2 linked regions of the Calidifontibacter indicus genome follow. The protein of the gene in region 1 interacts with the protein of each later gene in a pairwise test. Links are inferred from orthologs where the notes say so. Each region holds a gene or a part of one and is shown on either strand. Other genes may lie near its edges. The genes, in order: thrS and rplA.

Region 1 (7,350 bases):
GGTGGCGCACCGCACCGGTGAACGCGATGTTGAGCGCCGAGCCGACGTTGATCTTGCGCATCCCGGCCGCGACGGCCGCGCGCAGTTGCTCGTCGCTGACCCCGGACGAGCCGTGCAGCACCAACGGCACCGGCGTGGCCGCGGTGATCCGGGCGATGAGTTCGCTGTCGAGTTGTGCGCTGCGGTCGGTCATCGCGTGCGAACTGCCGACCGCCACCGCCAGGGCGTCGACCCCGGTGGCGGCGACGAAGGCGGCCGCTTCGTCCGGATCGGTGCGCACACCCTTCGCGTGGGCACTTGCCGGTTGCGTCCCCCTGGACGTACTGGTGTGACCTGCGCCACTCGCGGAGCGGACTGGGGTGATTATGCTCACACAGATTCGGCACCGAATGCATGGATTTTGATCGAACCAAATGAGTAACGATCAGTTTCGATCATTCAGGCCGCTTGGGGGTCGAGTTGTGACTGCCACAGGTCGGCGTACCGGCCGCCGCGCAGCAACAGCTGCTCGTGCGTGCCCTGCTCGACGATGCGACCCCGGTCGAGCACCACGATGCGGTCGGCTCCGCGGACGGTGGTGAGGCGGTGGGCGATCGTGATCGTCGTGCGCCCGTGCGACGCGGCGTCGATCGCGCGCTGCACGGCGCGTTCGGTGGCGTTGTCCAGAGCGGACGTGGCTTCGTCGAGCACCAGAATCTGCGGGTTGCGCAGGATCGTGCGGGCCAGCGCGATGCGCTGCTTTTCGCCGCCGGAGAAGCGATAGCCGCGCGAACCCACGAGCGTGTCGTAGCCGTCGGGCAGAGCGCTGATCAGGTCGTGCACCTGCGCGGCCCGGGCGGCGGCGACGATCTCCTCGTCGGTGGCGTCGGGGCGGGCGTAGCGCAGGTTGTCGGCGACGCTCGCGTGCAGCAGGTAGCTCTCCTGGCTGACGACGCCGACGAGTTCGGCGACATCGGTCAGTCGCAGGTCGCGCAGGTCGTGCCCGTCGATGCGCACGGCACCGGTGGTCGGGTCCTGCAGGCGGGAGACGAGGCCGGCGAGGGTCGACTTGCCCGAGCCGGTGGCACCGACGATCGCGACTGTGCTGCCGGCCGGAACCGTGAGGTCGATGTCGTCGAGGGCGGGCCGGTCGGCGTCGGGGTAGGTCACCCCGACGTGGTCGAGCCGCACCTCGCCGCGCACCGAATCGTGTTGCAGCTCAACGGGGTCGGCGGGGTCGTCGATCTCGACCGGGAGGTCGAGGTATTCGAAGATGCGACTGAACAGCGCCTTCGACGTCACGATCTGCGCGCCGACGTTGAGCACGCCCATGAGCGGACGGAACAGCTGACTCTGCAGCGCGACGAAGGCGACGAGGGTGCCGATCGACATGCCGCCGCCGGTGGCCGGAAGGCCCGCGGCGAGGTAGATGAGGGCGGGGATCGCAGCGAAGATGATCGCCATCGTGCCCATGCGCCAGCGGCCGGCGAGCTGCGACTGCAATTCCAGGCCGGTGAGCACCCGCGACGACTCGGCGAAGCGGCGCGACAGGGTGGGGCCGGAGCCGAGGGTCTTGGCGAGGATGACGCCGTTGATCGACAGCGACTCCTCGATCTGGGTCTGCATGTCGGCCAGGGTGCGTTGCGCCTTCGACTGGATGGCGCGGCGCTGATGGGCGACGCGGCGGGTGAGCCAGATGGCGGGCGGCAGCACGACGAGGCTGAGCAGCGACAAGCGCCAGGACAGCAGGCCCATCGCGATGGCGGTGCCGACGGCGGTGGTGACGTTGGACGCGATCGAGGTGGCCGAGTCGGTGACCACCGACTGCATCGCGTTGATGTCGTTGGTGGCGCGCGACTGCACCTCACCGCTGCGGGTGCGGGTGAAGAAGCCGACCGGCATCCGTTGCAGGTGGCCGAACAGGCGGGTGCGCAGATCGTGCATCACCTGTTGCCCGATCTGGGTCGACATCCAGGTCTGCAGCACGCCGAGCAGCTGGCTGACGACGGTGATCGCGAGCATCGCGCCGACCAGCGCGAGCAGCAGCCCGACGTTCTGATGGGGGATCGCGTCGTCGATCAGGTGCTTGACCAGGAACGGCGACGCCAGGCCGACCGACGAGGTCGCGACGATGAGACCGCAGACGACGGCGAGCCGCCAGCGGTAGGGGCGAAAGAGTGCGGTGATCCGGCGCAGGGGGACCGGGTGCTCCTCGAGTTGAGCGACGTCCTGCTTGTTCTTCTGGGCTACGCGTCCGCCGGCGCCTCCGCCACCACCGCGGGTGGGTGCTCCGGTTCGTGGACTGGCTGTCGTGACCGTCATGCGGTCTCCTCTCGACGAGGTTCGATGTCATTGGTGAGGTTACCTCACGATGATGTAACCCCCTAACCGGCTAGAATCTTCCCGTGACCGAACACGAGCCTCTCGACCGCGCACCGCTGCGCACCCTGCTCATGGGTGTCGCGCGGCTTTCCCGGCGCGCTTGGTCGGCCGATCTCGAGCCGTACGGCTTGTCGCCGCACCTCGCTCGCGCGATGAGCGTGATCGCCCATGCCGGCGGCGCCGGCATCCGTGCCGCCGAACTCGCCGAAGCCCTGCGGGTGTCGCCCCGGTCGGCCACCGAGGTGGTCGACGCGCTCGACGAACGCGGGCTGGCGCAACGTGCACCCGACCCGACCGATCGCCGTGCCAAGGTGATCTCGTTGACCGCCAAGGGAATCGACCTGCACGAGCAGATCGCCGAGTCGCGACGCAACCGCGACGACGCGCTGTTCGACGGTCTCGACGACGGTGAGCGCCGGCGGCTGGCCGACCTGCTGCGTAAGGTGTTGGAGCACAACGAGACGCGTTGATGCGCCCCGTGGCGGGACACGGTTTGGCAGGCTGGAACCGAAGGAATTCCCGTCCCCGAGGAGGACACCATGAACAACTCCGGTCAGGCGAAAGACCTGTTCGACAAGGCCAAGAAGGCCGCCCTCGACGGCGTCGAGAAGGCGAAGAAGGCGGCTGCGGACAACCCCGACAAGGTGCGCGGCGGCATCGACAAGGTCACCGGCGCGGCCAACAAGGTGACCAAGGGCAAGTACGCCGACAAGATCAACGCGGCCGCCGACAAGGTCGAGGAGACCGTGCAGAAGGGCGCCCACAGCAAGCCGGTCGGCGGCACCACCGGCACGACTGGCACGACCCATACCGCCGACACGCGCGGCGGCGACGCGGCCGGCACCAGTGGCGCTCCCGGGGCACCCGGCACCCCGGGCGGACCCGACGCCGCGACCAAGGGGCGTCACCCCGGCGAGGTGCCCGAGCCGGTCGACGTGCCCGACCCGATCGACCGACCCGGCCCGATCAGCTGAGTCGTTCAACTCACCTCGAACCCTCGACGGGCCTGGCTCGTGCTCTGCGGCGCGCATCGCGCCGACCGCGTCATGGTCGACGGACGCTGGGTGGTCACCGACGGGGCCGTCGAGGGTCTCGACCTGCCGGCCGTGCCGGCTCGACACCGCGAGCACGCCGCGCGTCTCGTCGCCGGCTGACGCCGACCGGCGCTGACCGGCGACCCCATATCGGGTCGAGAACACCCGTGCGCGCCCGATAACCTTGCCGGGTTCGATCCCGAACGATCACCCGAACTCCCGAGGAGCAACCGTGTCCAGCCAGATCACCGTGTCCGTCGCCGGAAGCGAGCGAGCGGTGCAGCAGGGCACTACCGGCTCCGATCTGTTCGGCGACGACCGCAGCGTTGTCGCGATGCGGGTCGACGGTCAGCTCCAGGACCTCTTCCGTGAGGTGCCCGAGGGTGCGGACGTCGAGCCGGTCGACCTCACCCAGCAGGACGGCCTGAACATCCTGCGCCACTCGGCCGCGCACGTGCTCGCGCAGGCGGTGCAGCAGGTCAACCTCGACGCCAAGCTCGGCATCGGTCCGCCGATCACCGACGGCTTCTACTACGACTTCGACGTCGAGACCCCGTTCACCCCGGACGACCTCAAGGCGCTGGAGAAGGCGATGCAGAAGATCGTCAACGAGGGGCAGACCTTCAGCCGCCGGGTCGTCTCCGACGACGACGCCCGCGCGGAGCTGGCGGCGGAACCGTACAAGATCGAGCTCATCGGGCTGAAGGGCAACGCGGCCGACGCCGCCGAGGGAGCCGACGCGGAGGTCGGTGGCGGCGAGCTGACGATCTACGACAACCTGCGTCGCGACGGGTCGCGCGCCTGGGGCGACCTGTGCCGCGGCCCGCACGTGCCGTCGACCAAGATCCTCGGCAACGCCTTCAAGCTGATGCGTTCGGCCGCGGCCTACTGGCGCGGCAGCGAGAAGAACCCGCAGCTGCAGCGGGTCTACGGCACCGCGTGGGCCAGCAAGGACGACCTCAAGACCTACCTCGACCGGCTCGCCGAGGCCGAGCGGCGCGACCACCGCAAGCTCGGCCGCGAGCTCGACCTCTACTCCTTCCCAGAGGAGCTCGGCCCCGGCCTGGTCGTCTTCCACCCGCGCGGTGGCGTCATCAAGCGCGAGATGGAGGACTACGTCCGCCGGCGGCACATCGAGGAGGGCTTCGAGTACGTCGGCACCCCGCACATCACCAAGGAGGGGTTGTTCTACACCTCCGGGCACCTGCCCTACTACGCCGAGACGATGTACCCGGCGATGGAGGTCGACGACGCGAAGTACCGCCTCAAGGCGATGAGCTGCCCGATGCACAACCTCATCTACCAGTCGCGGCAGCGCTCCTACCGTGAGCTGCCGTTGCGGTTGTTCGAGTTCGGTGGCGTCTACCGCTATGAGAAGTCGGGCGTCGTCGGTGGCCTCACCCGGGTGCGCGGCCTCACCCAGGACGACTCGCACTCCTATGTCACCCAGGAGCAGGCGGCCGACGAGATCCAGCACCTGCTGAACTTCTGCCTCGGTCTGTTCCGCGACTTCGGTCTGAACGACTTCTACCTCGAACTGTCGACCCGCGACGACGAGAAGAAGGACAAGTTCATCGGCACCGACGAGCAGTGGGAGGTCGCCACCGCCGTGCTGGAGCGGGTCGCGACCGAGTCGGGTCTCGAGCTCGTGCCCGACCCGGGCGGCGCCGCGTTCTACGGACCGAAGATCTCGGTGCAGGCCAAGGACGCCATCGGGCGCACGTGGCAGATGTCGACCGTGCAGTACGACTTCGGTCAGCCGGACGGCTTCGGTCTGGAGTACGTCGCCGCCGACGGTTCGCGGCAGCGTCCGGTGATGATCCACTCGGCCAAGTTCGGCTCGATCGAGCGGTTCATCGGGGTGCTCGTGGAGCACTACGCCGGCGCGTTCCCGGTGTGGCTGTCGCCGGTGCAGGTGCTCGGGGTGCCGGTGGCCGACGAGTTCGCCGACTACCTGAACGACGTGCTGAAGACGATGAAGGCGCAGGGCATCCGGGTCGAACTCGACGAGACCGACGACCGCTTCCCGAAGAAGATCCGCAACGCCTCGAAGGCGAAGGTGCCGTTCGTGCTCATCGCCGGTGGTGACGACCGCGACGGCAACACCGTCTCGTTCCGGTTCCGCGACGGATCGCAGCGGAACGGTGTGGCGATCGACGAGGCAATCTCGTTGGTGCGCAAGGCGATCGACGAGAAGGCTCAGGTCAGCACGGCCGACGACCTCGGCTGACGACGAGCTGACGGCACCGCCGTCGCCTGCCGGATCGTGGTTGTATGCCCTCATGACCACCATCCGGCAGGCCACCCGCGACGACGCGTTGATCCTCGGCGCGCTGACGCTGCAGGAGGGCGTCGCCGCCGGCGGTGCGACCCGTCCAGGCTTCGTCATCGAGTTCGCCGACGCCTGGTTGGCGCAGTGCGAGCAGATGCCTACGTGGATCGCCTTCGGCGACGACGGTTCGGCGATCGGCTTCGTGCAGACCAGTCTTGTGCGCAAGCTGCCGAGCCTGCGCCGCGAGGCCAGCAGCTGGATCCACGTGAAGAACGTGTTCGTCGTCGAATCGGCGCGCGGCAACAAGGTGGCCGAGCGGATGTTGACCGAGATGATCGCGTGGGGCGACGCCAACAACGTCAGCCGCTACCAACTGAACGCCGAGCCGAAGGCGCGCAGCCTCTACGAGCGGCTCGGCTTCGGCGCGCCCAACGGACGGTTGATGGAACGTCACTCCTAGGGTGGGGCGCGTGGAGCCGAACCGAACCGATCGCCCGGTCATCGCCGTCGCGGCGCGCTACACCCGCGACGACACGAGCACCGAGATCGTCGGTCTGGAGGTGCGCCGCGCGGTGGCCGCCGCGATCGTGGCGGCCGGTGGCCTGCCGGTCGTGCTCGCCGTCGAAGACCCTGCCCTGCTGGCCGACTCGTTGGCCCTGGCCGATGGACTCGTCATGCCCGGCGGAGGAGACTCCGACCCGGCGATGTACGGCCAGGAACCCCACCCGCGACTCGACCTGGTGCCGCCCGAACACGACGCCGGCGACATCGCGATCCTGCGCGCCGCACTCCGGCGGCGGATGCCGGTGCTCGGCATCTGCCGTGGCATGCAGTCGCTCAACATCGCCCTCGGCGGCGACCTGGTGCAGCACCTGGAGGAGACGAGCGTCGCCCACCGCGACGCCACCCACGAGGTGACCGTCTGCGCGTCCGGCACCCTCGTCGAACAGGTGATGGGGGCGTCGTCGTGGCAGGGGCGCAGCATCCACCACCAGGTGGTGGGGCGCGTCGCCGACGGGCTGATCGCCTCGGCCCGCACTGCCGACGGTCAGATCGAGGCGATCGAGTCGGTCGACCGACGCGAGCACCCGTGGCTCGGGGTGCAATGGCACCCCGAACTGCAGTGGCGCAGCGACCCGGCCCAGCTCGCGCCGTTCCGGTGGCTGGTTACGGCTGCGTCGGCTCGATGAGCAGCGCCGGGATCAACCGGTCGGTCTTGGTCTGGTACTCCGCGTAGGGCGGGAAGGCCGCCACCGCACGCTCCCACCACTCCTCGCGCTCGGCGCCGGAGATCTCGCGGGCGACACCGTCGATGTGACGGATGCCGTCGTGTACCTCGACCTCGGGGTTGGCGGTGATGTTGCCGTACCACGCGGGGTGCTCCGGGGCGCCGCCCTTGGAGGCGACCGCGGCGTAGACACCGTCGTGCTCGACCCGCATCAGCGGCACGCGACGCAGCAGTCCCGACTTACGGCCACGGATGGTGAAGACCACGACGTCCATGCCCTGCACGCCGACGGACGCGGTCGTGCCGGTCTCGTCGATCGTGGCCAGCTGCTTGGCCACCCACGGGGTCTTCTCCGGTGCGTACTCGCCCTGCAACGGCATCTGTGCTCCTTCGGTTCGAGGGCCGCACTGCGCGACCATCGTCGCAACACCCGCGCGGGGTCGCGCTATTCCGGC
Region 2 (7,150 bases), 930 kb from region 1 along the record:
GCGGGTAGACCCCGAGCGCGACGTTCGAACCGGGGCAGATCTCCAACGCGATGTCGTTCTCGATCACCCGCTCCAACACCGGCACCGACTCCGCCGACCGCACGCCGTGCCCGAGGCGCTGCGGGCCGAGTGCGTCGATCGTCTCGCTGACCGCCTGCGCGCCGAGCAGCTCGCCCGCGTGCGGCACCGACGCAAGACCGCCGGCGTGCGCGATGCGGAAGGCCGGCGCGAAGTCGGCGGTGAGTCCGCGGCGCTCGTCGTTGGAGAGACCGAACGCGAGCACGTCGCCGGTGTGCTTCACCGCGAGGCGGGCCAGGGTGCGGGCGTCGTACGGGTGCTTGATCCGCGACGCGGCGACGAGCACACCCACGCCGATGCCGAGGTCGCGGCCGGCCGACTTCGCCTCGTCGATCACGATCTCCAACATCGGGGTGATGCCGCCCACGAACCCGGCGTACGACGTCGGGTCGACCTGGATCTCCAACCAGCGCGAGCCCTCGGCGGCGTCGTCCTCGGCGGCCTCGCGCACCACCCGGCGCATGTCCTGCTCGTCGCGCACGCAGGCGCGGGCCGCGTCGTACAGCCGCTGGAACCGGAACCAGCCGCGCTCGTCGACACCCGACAGTTGCGGCGGATAATCGTGGGTCAGGGCGTTCGGCAGGCGCATCCCGTGCTTGTCGGCGAGGTCGCGCACGGTGTCGATGCGCATCGAGCCGGTGAAGTGCAGGTGCAGGTGCGCCTTCGGCAGGGCCTGGATGTCGCGCCGACCTGCGGTGTCTGTCATGGCCGAACGCTAGTGGCCGGGGCGAGTTGGCTTCGTCGGCGGGGTCTGTCGTAGACTCGTCCTTCGGTTGGCTGTCAGCCACGCTCCGGCGTGTCCGCGGTCAGTCACCCGGTCGGGGAAATCCAACACCCCCGACCACAGGGCACTAGCTCAATTGGTAGAGCACCGGTCTCCAAAACCGGGGGTTGGGGGTTCGAGTCCCTCGTGCCCTGCGCATACGTGATCGATCTTCAGAGAGGCAACACCGTGGCCGACACGAGCACCGCGAGCGCTCGCGACACGGAGCAGTCCTCGAAGGGTTTCTTCGGGCGGATCCTGCTGTTCTTCAAGCAGGTCATCTCCGAGATCCGCAAGGTCGTCCGCCCCACCCGTGACGAACTCACCCAGTACACCGCTGTGGTGCTGATCTTCATCGTGTTCATCATGTTGTTCGTCGTCGGTTTGGACTGGGTGTTCAACCACGTGATCAACTTCGTCTTCGGCACCAACTGAGCTCGCGCGAGCTAGCCGACGACAGCCGACGACAGCAACGAATCCAAGGAAGCAGGTCCATGACTGAGCAGCACAGCACCGACTTCGACGCCCAGGCGGACGAGTCCGCCCTGCCGTCCGAGGCTGCCCAGGACGTGGCCGAAGCGACCGAGGTGCCGGGTGCCGCCGCCGACGACCAGACGCGTGTCGCCGACGCGGAGGAGGAGGGCATGCCCGCCTTCGCCGACGACGTCGACGGCGAGGGTCGCGACAAGGAGTCGGCCGACGCTTCCGAGGCGCCGGACGAGGTTGCCGGCGACTCCGCTGACGCCGCCGACGCTGGCTCCGATGAGGCGGACGCCGACGCCGCGGGCGACGCTCCCGCCGCACCTGCCGCCGACCCGCGCGAGGAGTTCATGCGCGAGCTGCGCTCGCAGTTCGGTGACTGGTACGTCATCCACTCGTACGCCGGGTATGAGAAGAAGGTCAAGGCCAACCTGGAGAACCGCATCCAGAACCTCTCGATGGAAGACTTCATCTTCCAGATCGAGGTTCCGATGGAGGACTTCACCGAGATCAAGAACGGCCAGAAGAAGGTCGGCACCCGCGTTCGGATGCCCGGATACGTGCTGGTGCGCATGGACCTCACCGACGAGAGCTGGGGCGCCGTCCGGCACACCCCGGGTGTCACCGGCTTCGTCGGCAACGCCCACTCGCCGTCGCCGCTGACGATCGACGAGGTCGTCACCATGCTCAACCCGGTCTTCGACGAGCCGGAGGCTGCCACCGAGCCGGGCCAGAAGGCCACCGGCGGCGCCACCAAGAAGGCCGCCCCCGCAGACGTCGACTTCACCGTCGGAGAGTCGGTCACCGTCATGGAGGGTCCGTTCGAGACGCTCCCGGCGACCATCTCCGAAATCAACACCGACACCCAGAAGCTCAAGGTGTTGGTCTCCATCTTCGGCCGCGAAACGCCGGTCGAGCTGGGCTTCAACCAGGTCGCCAAGATCTGATTGCGGTCCGTCTCCTCACCCGGTCCCGGGTGAGGACTGCAACCGGGTCATCGCCCACGGCGTAGGCCCATCACCACAGAAAGAGGAAGCACTATGCCTCCCAAGAAGAAGGTCTCCGGCTTCATCAAGCTGCAGATCCAGGCCGGCGCCGCGACTCCGGCTCCGCCCGTCGGTCCGGCCCTGGGTCAGCACGGCGTCAACATCATGGAGTTCGTCAAGGCGTACAACGCCGCGACGGAGAACCAGCGTGGCAACGTCATCCCGGTCGAGATCACGGTCTACGAAGACCGCTCGTTCACCTTCATCACCAAGACCCCGCCGGCCGCCGAGCTGATCAAGAAGGCCGCCGGTGTCGCCAAGGGTTCGGGTGAGCCGCACAAGACCAAGGTCGCCAAGCTGACCAAGGACCAGGTGCGCGCCATCGCCGAGCAGAAGATGCCCGACCTGAACGCGACCGACATCGACATGGCGTCGCGCATCATCGCCGGCACCGCCCGCTCGATGGGCATCGACGTCGAGAACTGACGGCTTCGCCGTTCGGGGGTCGTCACCCATGTGACACCACCGGCAGAAGCGTTGTAGGTCAGCGGGGTTCGGGCGATTCGCCTGAACCCCGCTGATTTGCGATAATGGACAGGTTGCCTCGACGGCAACACGTGGATGGGGCAGCGCTGCCCCGCACAACCACAACTCCCACTCACAACCTGAGGAGCACGCAATGGCGCGCAGCAAGAACTACCGCAAGGCCGCCGAGAAGATCGGCGAGGGCAAGGTCTACGCCCCGATCCAGGCCGTCCGCCTGGCGAAAGACTCGGCGACCACCAAGTACGACTCGACCGTCGAGGTCGCGTTCCGTCTCGGTGTCGACCCGCGCAAGGCCGACCAGATGGTGCGTGGCACCGTCAACCTGCCGCACGGCACCGGTAAGACCGCCCGTGTGCTCGTCTTCGCCAACGGCGACAAGGCCGCCGCGGCCGAGGCTGCCGGCGCCGACTTCGTCGGTTCCGACGACCTGATCGAGAAGGTCGCCGGCGGTTGGACCGACTTCGACGCCGTGGTCGCCACCCCCGACCTCATGGGCAAGGTCGGTCGCCTCGGTAAGGTGCTCGGCCCGCGTGGTCTGATGCCGAACCCGAAGACCGGCACCGTCACCATGGACACCGCGAAGGCCGTCAGCGACATCAAGGGCGGAAAGATCGAGTTCCGCGTCGACAAGCACAGCAACCTTCACTTCATCATCGGCAAGGCGTCCTTCGACGAGAAGGCTCTCGTCGAGAACTACGCCGCTGCGCTCGAGGAGATCCTGCGTCTGAAGCCGGCGTCGTCGAAGGGCCGCTACATCACCAAGGCGACCATGTCGACCACGATGGGCCCGGGCATCCCGCTCGACTCCACCGTGACCCGCAACCTCACCTCCGAGGACGCGGTTTCCGAAGAGGCCTGAGCCGAAACGCTCTCACCGAAGGGCCGTCACTGCTTCGCGCAGTGACGGCCCTTCGCCATGTCAGGGGCGGCCGATCACTGTTGGATCACGGCTTCGGGCCAATGCGCGGACGGCGGTCAAAGCCGAGAAGACGTACACGATGACAATGGTCGGCCGGCCGGGGTGATGTTGGATTCGGAAGGTCCGACGGCCACGCCCGGCGCGACGGAGACCATGACCGCGAAGGTCGATCAGTCGTCCGGCCTCAAGATGCAGATGTCCATCGGCGACGACCAGATCGTGCTCATCGACGGTTCGATGTACCTCAAAGCGAACCCGATTCCGTGCTCACCGGCATGGTCGCGACCCTCGCGCCGACGATCCGCTACTCCGCCTGGGGTGCGCGGTTCACGGTCACCAAGCCGCCGGCCGCCGACGTCATGTCGTTCGACGAGGCGATGAAGTCGATGACGTCCGATATGCCGACCGATGGGCCATCCGCCACGACGACGTACGGCTCGCTCGCGCCCACGCAGTAGCCGGGCGGCACGCGCTCGCGTCAAGACCGCGTCAAGACCCGTCAAGGCGGCCGGAAGCACCCCGGCCCGAGCGCCCGTCGGGCCTTGACTGGCAGGTATGGAAAATCTCGTCGCGGGCGTCATCGCGCTCGCCCTGATCGGCTACCTGCTGTACGCGCTGATCCACCCGGATCGGTTCTGAGCGATGAACGTGGGCTTGCAGACCGCGCTTTATCTGGCGACGGTGGCAGCGATCCTCGCGGTCGTGCACGTGCCGCTCGGCAACTGGATCCATCGGGCGCTCACCGACCCCCGGGACTGGCGCGGCGAACGGTGGATCTACCGGCTGGTGGGGGTCGACCCGCGCGTCGAACAGAGCTGGCGCTCCTACGCCGTAGCGGTCGTGGCGTTCGCAGCTGCTTCGATCGGGCTGCTGTTCGCGCTGATCATGGCGCAGGAGCTGCTGCCGGCGTCGTTCGGTCGCAGCCAGCACTGGCACACCGCCCTCAACACCGCGGTCTCCTTCACCACCAACACCAACTGGCAGTCGTACGCCGGTGAGCTGGGGGCCGGCTATCCGGTCGCCATGGCAGGCCTCACCGTGCAGAACTTCGTTTCCGCCGCCACCGGCCTTGCAGTGGCCGCCGCGCTGTGCCGCGGCATCGCCCGCAGTCGCGGCGCGACTATCGGCAACTTCTGGGTCGACCTCGTCCGCGGGTCGGTGCGGGTGCTGCTGCCGCTGGCCGCAGTGGCCGCGCTGGTGCTCGTGGCGGGCGGCGTGATCCAGAACCTCGCCGGCCCGCACACCATCGGCACGCTCGCGGGCGGCCACCAGGTGATCCAGGGCGGGCCGGTGGCCTCGCAGGAGGCGATCAAGGAGCTCGGCACCAACGGCGGCGGCATCTTCAACGCCAACTCGGCGCACCCGTTCGAGAACCCGAACCCGTTCACCAACCTGTTCGAGATCGTGCTCATGCTCGCGATCCCGTTCTCGATGCCGCGGGTCTACGGCCTGATGGTCGGCGACCGGCGGCAGGGCGCCGTACTGGTGTCGGTCATGGGCGTGCTGCTCGCCATCAGCGCTGCGCTCGGCACCTGGGCGGAGCACGCGACGTCGCTCACCGGAGCCGGCGCGATGGAGGGCAAGGAGCAGCGCTTCGGGCTCGTCGCCTCGATGATCTTCGGGGCGTCGACCACCGGCACGTCGACCGGGGCGGTCAACTCGATGCACGACTCGATGAGTCCGCTCGGCGGTGGCGTGCTGATGGTCAACATGATGCTCGGCGAGGTGTCGCCGGGCGGAGTCGGCACCGGCCTCTACGGCCTGCTGGTCTTCGTGTTGCTCACCGTCTTCATCGCGGGCTTGATGGTCGGCCGCACCCCCGAACTGCTCGGCAAGTCGATCGGTCGCCGCGAGATCACGTACGCCGCATTGGCCACCATCACGACGCCGATGCTGGTGCTGCTGGCCACCGGCTCCGCGGTGGTGACACCGACCGCCGTGTCGGCGCTCACCAACTCCGGCCCGCACGGCCTGTCGGAACTGCTGTACGCCTACACGTCCGCGTCGAACAACAACGGCTCGGCGTTCGCCGGCCTCAGCAGCGACCAGCCCTTCCTCAACCTCACCCTCGCGGTCAGCATGCTGCTCGGACGGTTCGTGCCGATCGTGCTCGTGCTGGCGCTCGCCGGGGCGTTGGTGCGTCAGCCGCGCCGCGCCGCCACCGCCGGCACCATGCCCACGCACGGCGGCGTGTTCGCCGCGCTGCTGGTCGGCATCGTGCTCGTCGTCGCCGGCCTCACCTTCCTGCCCGCTCTTTCGCTCGGCCCGATCGCGGAGGCCCTCTCATGAACGCCGATCCCCGACTCCTGCACACCGCCCACGAGGCGCTGCCGCAGGCATTGTCCAAACTCGACCCGCGTCACCTCGTGCGCACCCCGGTGATCTTCGTGGTGTGGATCGGATCGGTGCTCACCACCGTCCTGTCGGTGCTGCACCCGTCCGTCTTCTCGATCGCGGTGGCCGCCTGGCTGTGGCTCACGATCGTGTTCGCCAACCTGGCCGAGGCGGTGGCCGAGGGCCGCGGCAAGGCGCAGGCCGAGAGCCTGCGCCGCACCCGCACCGAGTCGGTGGCCCACCGGCTCGTCTCCGGCTCGGCCGACGGCGCGATCGAACAGGTGCCCGGCACCACCCTGCGGGTCGGCGACCGGGTCGTGGTCGAGGCCGGTCAGGTGATCCCGGGCGACGGCGACGTCGTCGAGGGCGTCGCCAGCGTCGACGAATCGGCGATCACCGGCGAATCTGCGCCGGTCATCAGGGAATCCGGCGGCGACCGATGCGCCGTCACCGGCGGCACGACCGTGCTGTCCGACCGCATCGTCGTGCAGATCACCAGCAAGCCGGGGGAGACCTTCGTCGACCGGATGATCGCGTTGGTCGAGGGCGCGCAGCGGCAGAAGACCCCGAACGAGATCGCCCTCGGCATCCTGCTGACCGCGCTCACGCTCATCTTCGTGCTGGCGGTGTCGATGATCCAGCCCATGGCCTCCTACTCCGGCCACGACGTGTCGGTGGTCGTGCTGGTGGCCCTCTTGGTCTGCCTCATCCCCACCACGATCGGAGCGCTGCTGTCGGCGATCGGCATCGCCGGCATGGACCGCCTCGTGCAGCACAACGTGCTCGCGATGTCGGGCCGCGCGGTAGAGGCCGCCGGCGACGTGTCGACGCTGCTGCTCGACAAGACGGGCACGATCACCTACGGCAACCGGCGGGCCTGCGAGTTCGTGCCGGTGACCGGTGCCGAGCAGGCCGAGCTGGTGCAGGCCGCCTACCTGTCGTCGCTGGCCGACGAGACACCCGAGGGCCGCTCGATCGTCGAGTTGGCGCTCGCGCAGGGCGCCTCGGCGCAGACCGTCGAGCGCGGGATCACGGTGCCGTTCA

Evidence for each region.
Region 2: the proteins of thrS (region 1) and rplA interact in binary tests that used the Escherichia coli proteins (3 or more experiments, as listed by UniProt). The link is inferred for Calidifontibacter indicus from one-to-one orthologs.

Annotation. Positions count from the first base shown.
Region 1 is NZ_QTUA01000001.1:2,461,221-2,468,570, reverse strand. What follows is about bases 3,199-6,126. They hold thrS (threonine--tRNA ligase), read left to right. Parts: upstream 3,199-3,627; coding sequence 3,628-5,625; downstream 5,626-6,126. Other genes in these bases: DFJ65_RS11735 (GNAT family N-acetyltransferase), read left to right, coding at 5,678-6,126; DFJ65_RS17520 (hypothetical protein), read left to right, coding at 3,375-3,515; DFJ65_RS11745 (antitoxin), read left to right, coding at 3,199-3,335. Outside these bases: DFJ65_RS11760 (class II fructose-bisphosphate aldolase), read right to left, coding at 1-280; DFJ65_RS11755 (ABC transporter ATP-binding protein), read right to left, coding at 439-2,301; DFJ65_RS11750 (MarR family winged helix-turn-helix transcriptional regulator), read left to right, coding at 2,385-2,831; more of DFJ65_RS11745, read left to right, coding at 2,901-3,198; more of DFJ65_RS11735, read left to right, coding at 6,127-6,127; DFJ65_RS11730 (gamma-glutamyl-gamma-aminobutyrate hydrolase family protein), read left to right, coding at 6,138-6,857; DFJ65_RS11725 (nitroreductase family deazaflavin-dependent oxidoreductase), read right to left, coding at 6,835-7,275. UniProt on the Escherichia coli protein: Catalyzes the attachment of threonine to tRNA(Thr) in a two-step reaction: L-threonine is first activated by ATP to form Thr-AMP and then transferred to the acceptor end of tRNA(Thr). The rate-limiting step is amino acid activation in the presence of tRNA.
Region 2 is NZ_QTUA01000001.1:3,389,227-3,396,376, reverse strand. The notes cover bases 2,122-4,849. They hold rplA (50S ribosomal protein L1), read left to right. Parts: upstream 2,122-2,986; coding sequence 2,987-3,712; downstream 3,713-4,849. Other genes in these bases: kdpA (potassium-transporting ATPase subunit KdpA), read left to right, coding at 4,415-4,849; kdpF (K(+)-transporting ATPase subunit F), read left to right, coding at 4,328-4,411; DFJ65_RS16075 (hypothetical protein), read left to right, coding at 4,036-4,230; rplK (50S ribosomal protein L11), read left to right, coding at 2,362-2,793; nusG (transcription termination/antitermination protein NusG), read left to right, coding at 2,122-2,268. Also shown: DFJ65_RS16105 (adenosine deaminase), read right to left, coding at 1-784; preprotein translocase subunit SecE, read left to right, coding at 1,031-1,276; more of nusG, read left to right, coding at 1,336-2,121; more of kdpA, read left to right, coding at 4,850-6,061; potassium-transporting ATPase subunit KdpB, read left to right, coding at 6,058-7,150. UniProt on the Escherichia coli protein: One of the primary rRNA binding proteins, it binds very close to the 3'-end of the 23S rRNA. Forms part of the L1 stalk. It is often not seen in high-resolution crystal structures, but can be seen in cryo_EM and 3D reconstruction models.